One region of the Enterococcus sp. AZ170 genome, then DNA from elsewhere that is predicted to be linked to it. Evidence: riboswitches for the same ligand, from Rfam matches in the RefSeq annotation. Region 1 holds a riboswitch; each other region holds the start of a gene.
What was found. A riboswitch is a leader RNA that binds a small molecule or an ion and turns the genes downstream of it on or off. The one in region 1 is predicted to bind magnesium.
Positions count from the first base shown of each region.

Region 2: another riboswitch for magnesium. It lies ahead of mgtA (magnesium-translocating P-type ATPase); the one in region 1 lies ahead of IGJ55_RS12610 (LCP family protein).
Region 3: another riboswitch for magnesium. It lies ahead of IGJ55_RS09675 (MgtC/SapB family protein); the one in region 1 lies ahead of IGJ55_RS12610 (LCP family protein).

Region 1 is NZ_CP172947.1:2,611,391-2,614,607, forward strand. Features, by position in the region: gene IGJ55_RS12605 (FAD-dependent oxidoreductase) at 1-860, opposite strand, end outside; gene IGJ55_RS12610 (LCP family protein) at 1,029-1,943, opposite strand; M-box (ykoK) riboswitch at 2,094-2,263, opposite strand; gene IGJ55_RS12615 (DUF4303 domain-containing protein) at 2,515-3,012, shown strand; gene IGJ55_RS12620 (DUF4809 family protein) at 3,194-3,217, opposite strand, start outside.
Region 2 is NZ_CP172947.1:1,224,120-1,227,336, forward strand. Features, by position in the region: M-box (ykoK) riboswitch at 444-612, shown strand; partial or broken gene mgtA (magnesium-translocating P-type ATPase) at 1,100-3,217, shown strand, end outside.
Region 3 is NZ_CP172947.1:2,004,641-2,007,857, reverse strand. Features, by position in the region: gene dnaI (primosomal protein DnaI) at 1-474, shown strand, start outside; gene IGJ55_RS09680 (hypothetical protein) at 639-1,109, shown strand; M-box (ykoK) riboswitch at 1,268-1,438, shown strand; gene IGJ55_RS09675 (MgtC/SapB family protein) at 1,701-2,366, shown strand; gene IGJ55_RS09670 (GNAT family N-acetyltransferase) at 2,399-2,896, shown strand; gene mgtA (magnesium-translocating P-type ATPase) at 3,130-3,217, shown strand, end outside.

The sequences.
Region 1 (3,217 bases):
TCTGACAGACTATAAGGTACCTGAATGCAGTCGCCTATTGCAAAAATATCCACATGAGAAGTTTGTAAGTACTCATCCACAAAAACTGTCTGATCCGTATGCATTTTAATCTGACCATCCAAATAAGCTAAGTCTGGGCGCACATTCATGGCAAAAATTGCACTATCACATAACAACTGGGATTTTTTGGTTTCGATCATAAGCCCCTCATCTCCATCTGTTATCTTTGCAACAGTTTCATCGAAATGAAACACGACACCGCGGTTGGTCATTTCTTCTTGGACCGGTCTAATCATTTCTTCATCAAAATATTTAAACAATAAGTAATCCATACGCTCAAAAAGATGAACTGCTTTACCCATCTTTAAAAGCGTATCTGCCGCTTCTCCGCCAATTTGTCCCCCACCGATTACGGCTACTTTATCACTGTTTTGTAATTGCTCAATCGCCTTTAACACACCAGATAAAAATTTATATTTTAACACTTTCTCCGAATCACTCCCCGGAATATTCTGAGCCCATTGACTAGAACCTGTTGCTAAAATTAATTTATCGAACGACATCACACATTCTTTTTCTTTTTCCATGTATTTAACAATATGTTGTTTTGAATCTATGCTAATTACTTTTGCACTTAGTAGTAAAGAAATGCCCCATTCTTCTAGTTGTTGCTCCGAAATAAATTGCGCTTTTTCAATAGGATCGATCGTTTCATTAAAATAAAGATTGATGCCGCCAGGTAGATAGCCAATCGTTGCTTGCTTTTCAATTAAATGAATTTCAGCTGCAGGGTGTTTTTTTCTGATTGCCACAGCGGCCGACACTCCTGCAAAAGAAGCCCCAATGATGACGATTTTCACAATAAGACCTTCTTTCTGTATAAGTAAAACGTTTTCTTAAAGGATAGCATACGCTTGACCTAAACGTATAGACATACGCTGATTTGTGTTGATTTTTTAATAAAAAATGACCTGTTTGCTCTATTCTACTCCAGAGTCAACAGGTCATTTTAATTTTCCAGCTATGTGTTAATTGTCTTTCATAAACGCTTTGATCGCTTCAGCATTTTGCTGTTCATCTAACTCGATCACGCTGCCAGAATCTGTATAATCGTTAAATTGCCATGATCCTTCGACTGGAACGGATAATGATTTTAAAGGTTTAACCTTGCCAGTTAAAAAATCTTTTGCTAAATCGATCAAAAGGCTGGTCGGTACATTCGTATCGATTTTCCCAACCATTTTCCCTGCTACTTGAGGCAATTCCCAAATCGGAATCAAATCCTTTGATTGTTCAACTAGCGCATCCATCACTTGCTGCTGACGTCTGATACGGCCGAAATCGCCTTCTTCATCCATCCTAAAACGCGCATACTGCAATAAACTATTACCATGTAATGTTTGCTCACCTTTAAAAATATCCACACCATCTAAATTGATATCTTTTTCAGCTTCGATCGTGACACCCTTAGGATAAAGCTCATCAATAATATCACTGAACTCTTTAAAATCCATGACCACATAATAATTGATTGGTAAATCAAAATTATTTTTTAGTACATCCTTGGTCATTTGAGCCCCGCCATATGCATAAGCTGCATTGATCTTGTCTTGTCCACCATCGGGAAATGTTACATAGCTATCTCTCATGATTGAAATCAATTTGGGTTGCTTCGTTTTTCCATCATAATGTGCGACCATCAAGGTATCCGAACGACCTTGATCTTCATCATCATCTCTAGAATCATTCCCAACGATCATCACGGTTAATTCCTTATCACTTGTTTGTTCGTCACCAGTAAAATTTTGGTTTTTAGTAGGTAGTTTTGCTTCACTCTCTTCTTTGGCTGTTTGAAATGATACTGCTGCATAACAGCCTGCACTCACAACGATTAGCAAAACCGATAGCAAGCTAATGATCATTATTTTTACAGATTTTTTCATTGTACATTCCTTTCTAGACATCAGCGTTAGATGGGCTAGCTCAACTATTTTCTTGACTAAAAGAAAAAAACTTCACCAAGAAAACTCAGCGAAGGGATTAGATTACAGTCTCTTAAACACATGACAAACAACATGTATCGACAAATTACCTAGATCATCTCTTCGTGGAGTTTTAGCACTATATAACGTAAAAAGCATTGCTTTTAGCTACTTTGAAACACGCCTTAATTCGACGAATTTTGTCCTACCCGTGCCAGTCTTTCGACATTTCTGAGCAGTAGCCTGTGTTTATATAGGAGCCTCACCTAACAAGTATTTAATTCATTTTAAACTATAAGCGTATCCAATCACAAAGTCAAATTAAATTCTACCTGAAACCTTTAGGATAATAAGTCCGCTACCCCGTTATCATTGCTACAACGTAGCTGGGGGCTAGAAGAATAAATTTTTTTTAAGAGTAATCTTTACCCTTTCTTAAAAATTCGTTTATCCTCTTTAAATTCAAATTTTAGATAGACATTCTTTGCGTTATCTGTTTCAATGTTTAAAAGACAGATACTTGGAGGATACCATGGAAAATTTTTTAGAAAAACAACAAGCATTCTTTTTTAATTTTTTAACAGATAGTATCGATAACTTTTTACTCGATCATTCTGATGAAACCTACTATGCATTTGCCTTAGTTTGTAATATTCATGAAGAAGGCGAAATCAACGTATACCTTAATACTGTTGAGCTTTGGCAAGACACAACTGACTATTATGCAACTAAAGGATACACTGACCAACAATTACAAGAGATGAAATATAATGCAAAGGATTGGGATGAAGACCAACAATTTGCTTCTCTTCACCTATTCGATGATTGGGTGGAAGATCCACAAGCCATTGAAATGGTTCTTGAATGGATTAGTCAACAACTCATTTTGCTAGTTGATAGCGACACCTTTGAACGTATTCCTAAAGCAGCTGATTTTAAAGTATTAGTTTACGATCATGATGAAGAAGCAGCTGACTCGCAAGAACGCTTTGAAAAATTAACAACATCTGACTATTTCCAATTAAATTGATCAAAAAGCGAGCAGCAGATTTTATTCTTGGGCTCTTTTCAAAAATGCCTACTTTAGGAAGAGGCGTTTTAGCGCTCAAAGATAAGAAAATTCTTGTTTCTGCTCGCTCTCTTTAACGTAAGCCGACATTTGTAACTCTCTTTATCTAAACAATATTTGCTCTTACTATACTAAACCTCTTCTAAAAACAAAGCATTAACTCTTC
Region 2 (3,217 bases), 1.4 Mb from region 1:
TGATTGCTACTTTATTCTAATTTTTACTGACTAGGATCTAGGTCAAAGCTGTAGTGTTTACCCCTTTAAAAAAAGTGTCAGACGTTCAAGTCATGCCAATTCTTGTAGTGACAGATGAAGGAACTGGAGAAAACTACTCGGTACCGATATAAAGCTATCTATCAGAGCTGATTTTGACATTAAAAGTGAATGAAGCTGAGAATATATTATTTTCAGAGTCCAAACAGATGGCAGATGCTCAGTTTCTTGAGCTTGGTAACGGGTTTACGATCTTGTTGAAAATCTATCCGATGAAGAATTAAAATTAGCAAATTTCTCAAGAATAGAAATCTCTCAAGGAAGAGGAGAGCTTGGCTAGTTAGTAAAAGTGATGTCTTTTTATTTTATGTCTTTTTCTTTTGACAATTGTAACAAGATAAACTATGATAGATAAGGATTCAGAACTGAATAATTGTTAGGTGAGGCTCCTATTTGGACACATGCTGCTGCCGCGAAAGAATCGAGAGACTCTTAGTTGGTTGAACAGGAATGATCGTGAAGGTTATTCATAACGTAGCTGATAAGAAATTATCTACGCCCTTTAGTGCTAAAGCTCAACGATAGAGAAACTTTTATTTAAGTTGCTATTTTACGCACACTCTATTGTTGAGTGTGCGTTTTTGCTGTGAATCACAGCGACTGGCTTCGCCAGAGCTGATGATGAACAGTACTTGGCGACCAAAGGGAGCGAAGTTCCGCAAAAAGAAACAAGCAGGCAGAAGGAAAACAGAAACTAGTAAGCAAAAAGTCTAAGAACAGGAAAACGTACTGGCTTCGCCAGAGCTGATGATGAACAGTACTTGGCGACCAAAGGGAGCGAAGTTCCGCAAAAAGAAACAAGCAGATTGAAAGAAGACAGATGTTAAACAGTAGCAAGAGCAGAACTCAAGAGAACAAGATTCCCGCCTAACAAAAAATCTATCGTTCCAAAATAAACCAAAAGAGAGGAAGAGGCTCATGGAAGACCCCAGTCAGACCAAAAACAAACGAAATGTAGCCTTCATCTTAGAAACGATGGAAATGAAATGATTTTTTCTCTCCTCGATAAGATGAAGTAAAGGAGGAAAAGAAAATGATGAATAAAAAAATGACCGAAATGAAGAAAACAACAAAAGACCAAGAATTAAGAAAATTAGCAATGCTTTCTGAACGTGAATTGATGATGGAACTTCGTACATCAGAAAAAGGGCTATCAGAAGAAGATGCCAAAAATCGTTTAGAAGAATATGGACCAAATGAAGTGTCCGCACAAAAACCAACACCTGCAATTATTATGTTTTTAGAAGCATTCAAAGACCCATTTGTTTATGTCTTAGCTTTATTAATGGTCGTTTCAGCTGTAACCAAAGATTTTGAAGCAGCACTTGTGATGGGAATCATGATTTTAGCTAGTGTTATTATTGCCTTTATTCAAGAGTATCGTTCCCAAAAAGCAAGTCTGAATCTAAAAGAACTCATCGAAAATACAACAGCTGTAACGCGTGCGGGTCAAACAAAAGAAATTCCGATGGACGAAGTTGTACCTGGAGACATTGTAACACTTGCAACAGGTGATATGATTCCAGCGGATGCCGTACTAATATGGACAAAGGATCTCTTTATCAATCAATCTTCTTTGACTGGTGAATCAATGCCAGTCGAAAAATTTGTGGATGCAGGTATTGATAAGAATTCAGAATCAGTTTCTGCTTTAGATATGCAGGATTTGATTTTTATGGGAACGGATGTATTGAGTGGACAAGGTAAAGCAATCATTTTGAAGACTGGACAAAATACATTCTTCGGTGATATTGCTAAAAATGCGACAACACAACGTGGAAAAACATCATTTGATATTGGCTTGACAAAAGTTAGTAAATTTTTACTAAGAATGGTGATGATTCTGTTTCCAATCGTCTTTTTGATCAACGGCATTACAAAAGGTGAATGGGGCGAAGCGTTTTTCTTCGCAATTGCAGTCGCTGTTGGATTAACACCTGAAATGTTGCCAATGATTGTAACGAGTAACCTAGCAAAAGGGGCATTAAGTTTATCCAAACATAAAGTCATTGTGAAAGAGTTGCCTTCTATTCAAAATCTAGGGAGTATGGATATTCTTTGTACGGACAAAACCGGAACGATTACAGAAGACAAAGTTGTTTTGGTTCAACATTTAGATCCGCTAGGACAACTTAATGATCAAGTTCTAGATATGGCTTTTCTAAATTCTCATTATCAAACGGGTTGGAAAAATTTGATGGACATCGCTGTAATCAACTTTTATGAGGAAAATAAGAATCAAAGTCCGTATCATTCCGTGACAAAACTAGATGAAATTCCGTTTGACTTTTCTCGTCGTCGTTTAACGGTGGTGGTCAATGCAGATGGTCATCAATTTATGATCACTAAAGGTGCGGTAGAAGAGATGGAAGCTGTTTGTACACATGCTGAAATCAACGGGGAGATCGTACCGTTAACACCTGAATTACAAAAAAGAATGCGTGAAGTCAATATTCGTATGAATGAACAAGGTATGCGCGCTTTAGCCGTAGCGGTGAAAAAAGACGTGCATAGTGAAGCCATTTATAGTGTGGAAGATGAGCAAGGAATGACGCTGATCGGTTTTATGGGCTTTTTGGACCCAGCGAAAAAATCAGCGATCACGGCAATCAAGTCCTTACACGAACATGGTGTGAATGTAAAAGTTTTAACAGGCGATAATGATATCGTTGCTAAGAAAGTTTGTAGCGATGTAGGAATCGAAGTGTCTCATGTCGTACTTGGTTCTGATATTGATAATATGTCGGATGAACAAATGAAAGACGAAGTCGAAAAAACTAATTTATTTGCTAAATTAAACCCGATGCAAAAGTCTCGAATTATTGAAACACTGCAAGGAAATGGTCACACAGTCGGTTTCATGGGAGATGGAATTAATGATGCACCAGCACTTCGTAAAGCAGATGTAGGAATCTCAGTTGATACAGCAGCTGATATTACGAAAGACGCTAGTTCAATTATTCTGTTGGAAAAAAGTTTGAATGTTTTAGAAGACGGTGTGATTGAGGGACGTAAAGTTTTTAGTAATATGATGAAATATATTAAAATTACAATCAGTTCTAACTTTGGGAATGTTTTCTCGATATTGATTGCAAGTGCTTTTTTACCATTTCTACCAATGCTTTCCATTCAATTGTTG
Region 3 (3,217 bases), 610 kb from region 1:
TCTAATCCAAAAGAATTTCATAAAGGACTTTATTTACAAGGGACATTTGGTGTAGGGAAATCTTTTCTACTAGGTGCAATTGCCAACAGCTTAGCTGAACGGGGATTCGTTACAACGATTGTTCATTTTCCAACCTTTACTGTCGAAATGAAACAAGCAATCGGCAAAGATATGGTAGGCCCAAAATTGGATGCCGTTAAAAAGTCCCCTGTTTTGATGATTGATGATTTAGGTGCGGAATCAATGACGTCTTGGATTCGAGATGATGTGCTTAGTGTGATTTTACAATATCGGATGCAAGAACAATTAGTGACTTTTTTTTCATCGAATCTAAATTTAAAGGATTTAGAAAAGCACTTGACCGTGACTCAGCGTGGGGAACAAGAGCCGTTGAAGGCTCGTCGAATCATGGAGCGGATTCGTTATTTAGCACAAGAAATTACGATGTCAGGCAATGACCGGAGAAATGGTTAAAGGTGGTCAGACTACTACAGCTTTTATGGAAGCCATGTGGTTGAGATGTAACTCGAAGAGTTCTGTCTCAATCATTTTTTATTTTTTAAGAGAACTAAGGATGATATTAGACTGGAATCAAAAATATAGCTTATAATTAGATATCAATAATGGAGGGATATCCTATGAAAAAAATCACATTAGCAGTGCTAACTATCATTACATTGATTTCTTTAGGAGCATGTACGAAAAATAACCATGATTCTGCAAAAGGAAGTGAAGAAACATCTATGAGTAGTAAACAAAATCAAGTGACAGATGAAACATCTCATAACGTGGAACAAGAACAAGCAAAATCAGTATTTATAGCCACTTTAATGGAAGATGCTAGGAGAAACGAGACGGTAGACAAATCTCTACGTTTGGTTTTAAATGAAGTTGAAGTAATTGAAGATCCAGAAAAAATAATCGGTATGATGAAAAATGATGGCGTAATCTTAAATGTATCAGATGAACAATTGGCAGATGGTATTACTGAAAATGATTTGAAAAAGGGAGATAAAATTCAATTTACCTTAGTTGGTTTACCTGCCATGACAATGTCGATCCCACCTCAAGTAGTTGGTAATTCAGTAGTCAAAGTTGAAAAAAATTAATCTATCAAAAATCACTGTTAAAAACGCACTATTCAAGTATTTTTTGACAGTGATTTTTTGATTTTGTAGTGAAACGATCATTGCTTATTCAAAAAATAAACGAAAAAACATTGACATTTGTTTTGTGATGGTGGTATAGTTCTTTCTGTAAGACAACTAAATAGATTTGTTAGGTGAGGCTCCTATACAAACATAGGCTACTGCCCAAAAACATCGAGAGATGCCAATGGGTAGAACAGGGATTGTCGATTACAAGGCTTTTCATAAGGTAGCTAAAAGCTCTGCTTTTTACGTTGTATAGTGCCAAAACTCAACGATTAGATCATGCAGGCTTTTTTTTGTACGCCTATTTATGACCTTCCGCTGAGTTTTTGGCGGAAGGTTTTTTGCTGTGAAACACTGCGATTGCCATTGGCAGAGCAGATGTTGAACAGTACTTGTCGATCGAAGAGAGAGAAGTGCCCGACGTACTGAAACCCAACGATTGCCATTAGCAGAGCAGATGTTGAACAGTACTTGTCGATCGAAGAGAGGGACGTAACGAGCTGAAAACAAACAAACCGAAGAAAGGAGAAAGCCTATGCATTTTTAATTAATATTGTTGCGAGTATCTTTGCAGGAATGATCATCGGTGCGGAAAGACAATGGCGAAAAAAGTTGGCTGGTATGAGAACGATGACTTTGGTAACGTTTGGTTCATGTCAGTTCGTTTCGCTATCATCGCTGATTCAAGATGACAATAGTCCAACACGAATTGCGGCTCAAGTCGTCAGTGGTATTGGGTTTCTTGCCGGGGGAGTGATTTTACGAGAAGGATTTAGCGTAACTGGCATCAATACCGCAGCAACATTATGGTGTTCAGCAGCTGTGGGCAGTATGATTGGTGCTGGATTTGTAACAGAAGGCGTAGTTTGTGCTGTTATCTTAATGTTAGTGAACATCCTGTTGAGAAATTTATCTTTCAAAATAGATGATTATACAGTTCAAAGAGAAGACGATCAAACAGAGACAATTCATTATCTTTCTGTTATTGCTAGTAACAGCAGTGAAGTCATGCTTAGAACTGAGATTATCCAGTTGTTAGATAAGTACTGTCTAACATTCACTAAATTTTCTTGTACAGATTTAGCTGGAAAAAAAGTCCGGTTGTTTTTGGAAATTGAGGCTACAAGAAATGGTAGTCTAGCAATCAATACGATTATTTCTGAGTTGTCTCAGCTTTCAGAAGTTATAGAAATCAATCAAATGACTAACTAAAAGAACGGAGGAATCAAGATGGTAAAACAGTGATGGTTAAAATTATCAATTGGAATAGTGAAGCCTATTGGGCAGGAGTCCAATTAAGAAACGAATTGCTTAAGTCTAGTGCTGGTAAAGAATGGATCAAAGAGTTGCCTTTGAACGAAGAAAAAGATATTCATATGACAGCTATGATCGAAGGAAATGTTGTGGGAACATTAATTCTTTCAAAAAAGAGTAGAACAATAGGGCAAATCAAACAAGTAGCTATTAATGAAGTGCATCAAGGCTTTGGTATTGGAAAAAAATTACTTGAATTTGCTGAAAAAGTAGCAGAACTTATGGGGTGCCAAATCATAATTCTAAACGGGCGTATGCAGGCTTGGGGTTTTTATGAACATTTTGGATATCAAAGTATAGGACAAGCCTATAATGACGGAAATGTCGTCTTAAAAACATTTGAGAAAAGAATCTACACTAATAAGAAAATCGAATTATTTAAATTTATTAGATATATAACGCTAAAGGAGATGGAAACAAATGGATGACAGTAGTCAGATGATCAAGGACCTTTGTAAAAAGAACCCTGTTTTTAAAGAAGATAAGTTTATTATTGTCTATTTGTTTCTAGGGCAGTTCAGAAACTTACTCCGATAAGCATACCTCTTTTTCCATTGGTCCGATTCTTAAAAGATTGAATATCTGAGCATTGAGATAACTTAAATCGCTATGCGATCATCTATTATCTCATTGGTAAGAGTTTAGAAAGAAGGAAAAACAAATGGAAAAAAGAATAACATTAACTAAAGAAAAGAACCAATCTTATGAATATTTTGCAAGAAATTCAGCAGAAAATATCGTAACCTATT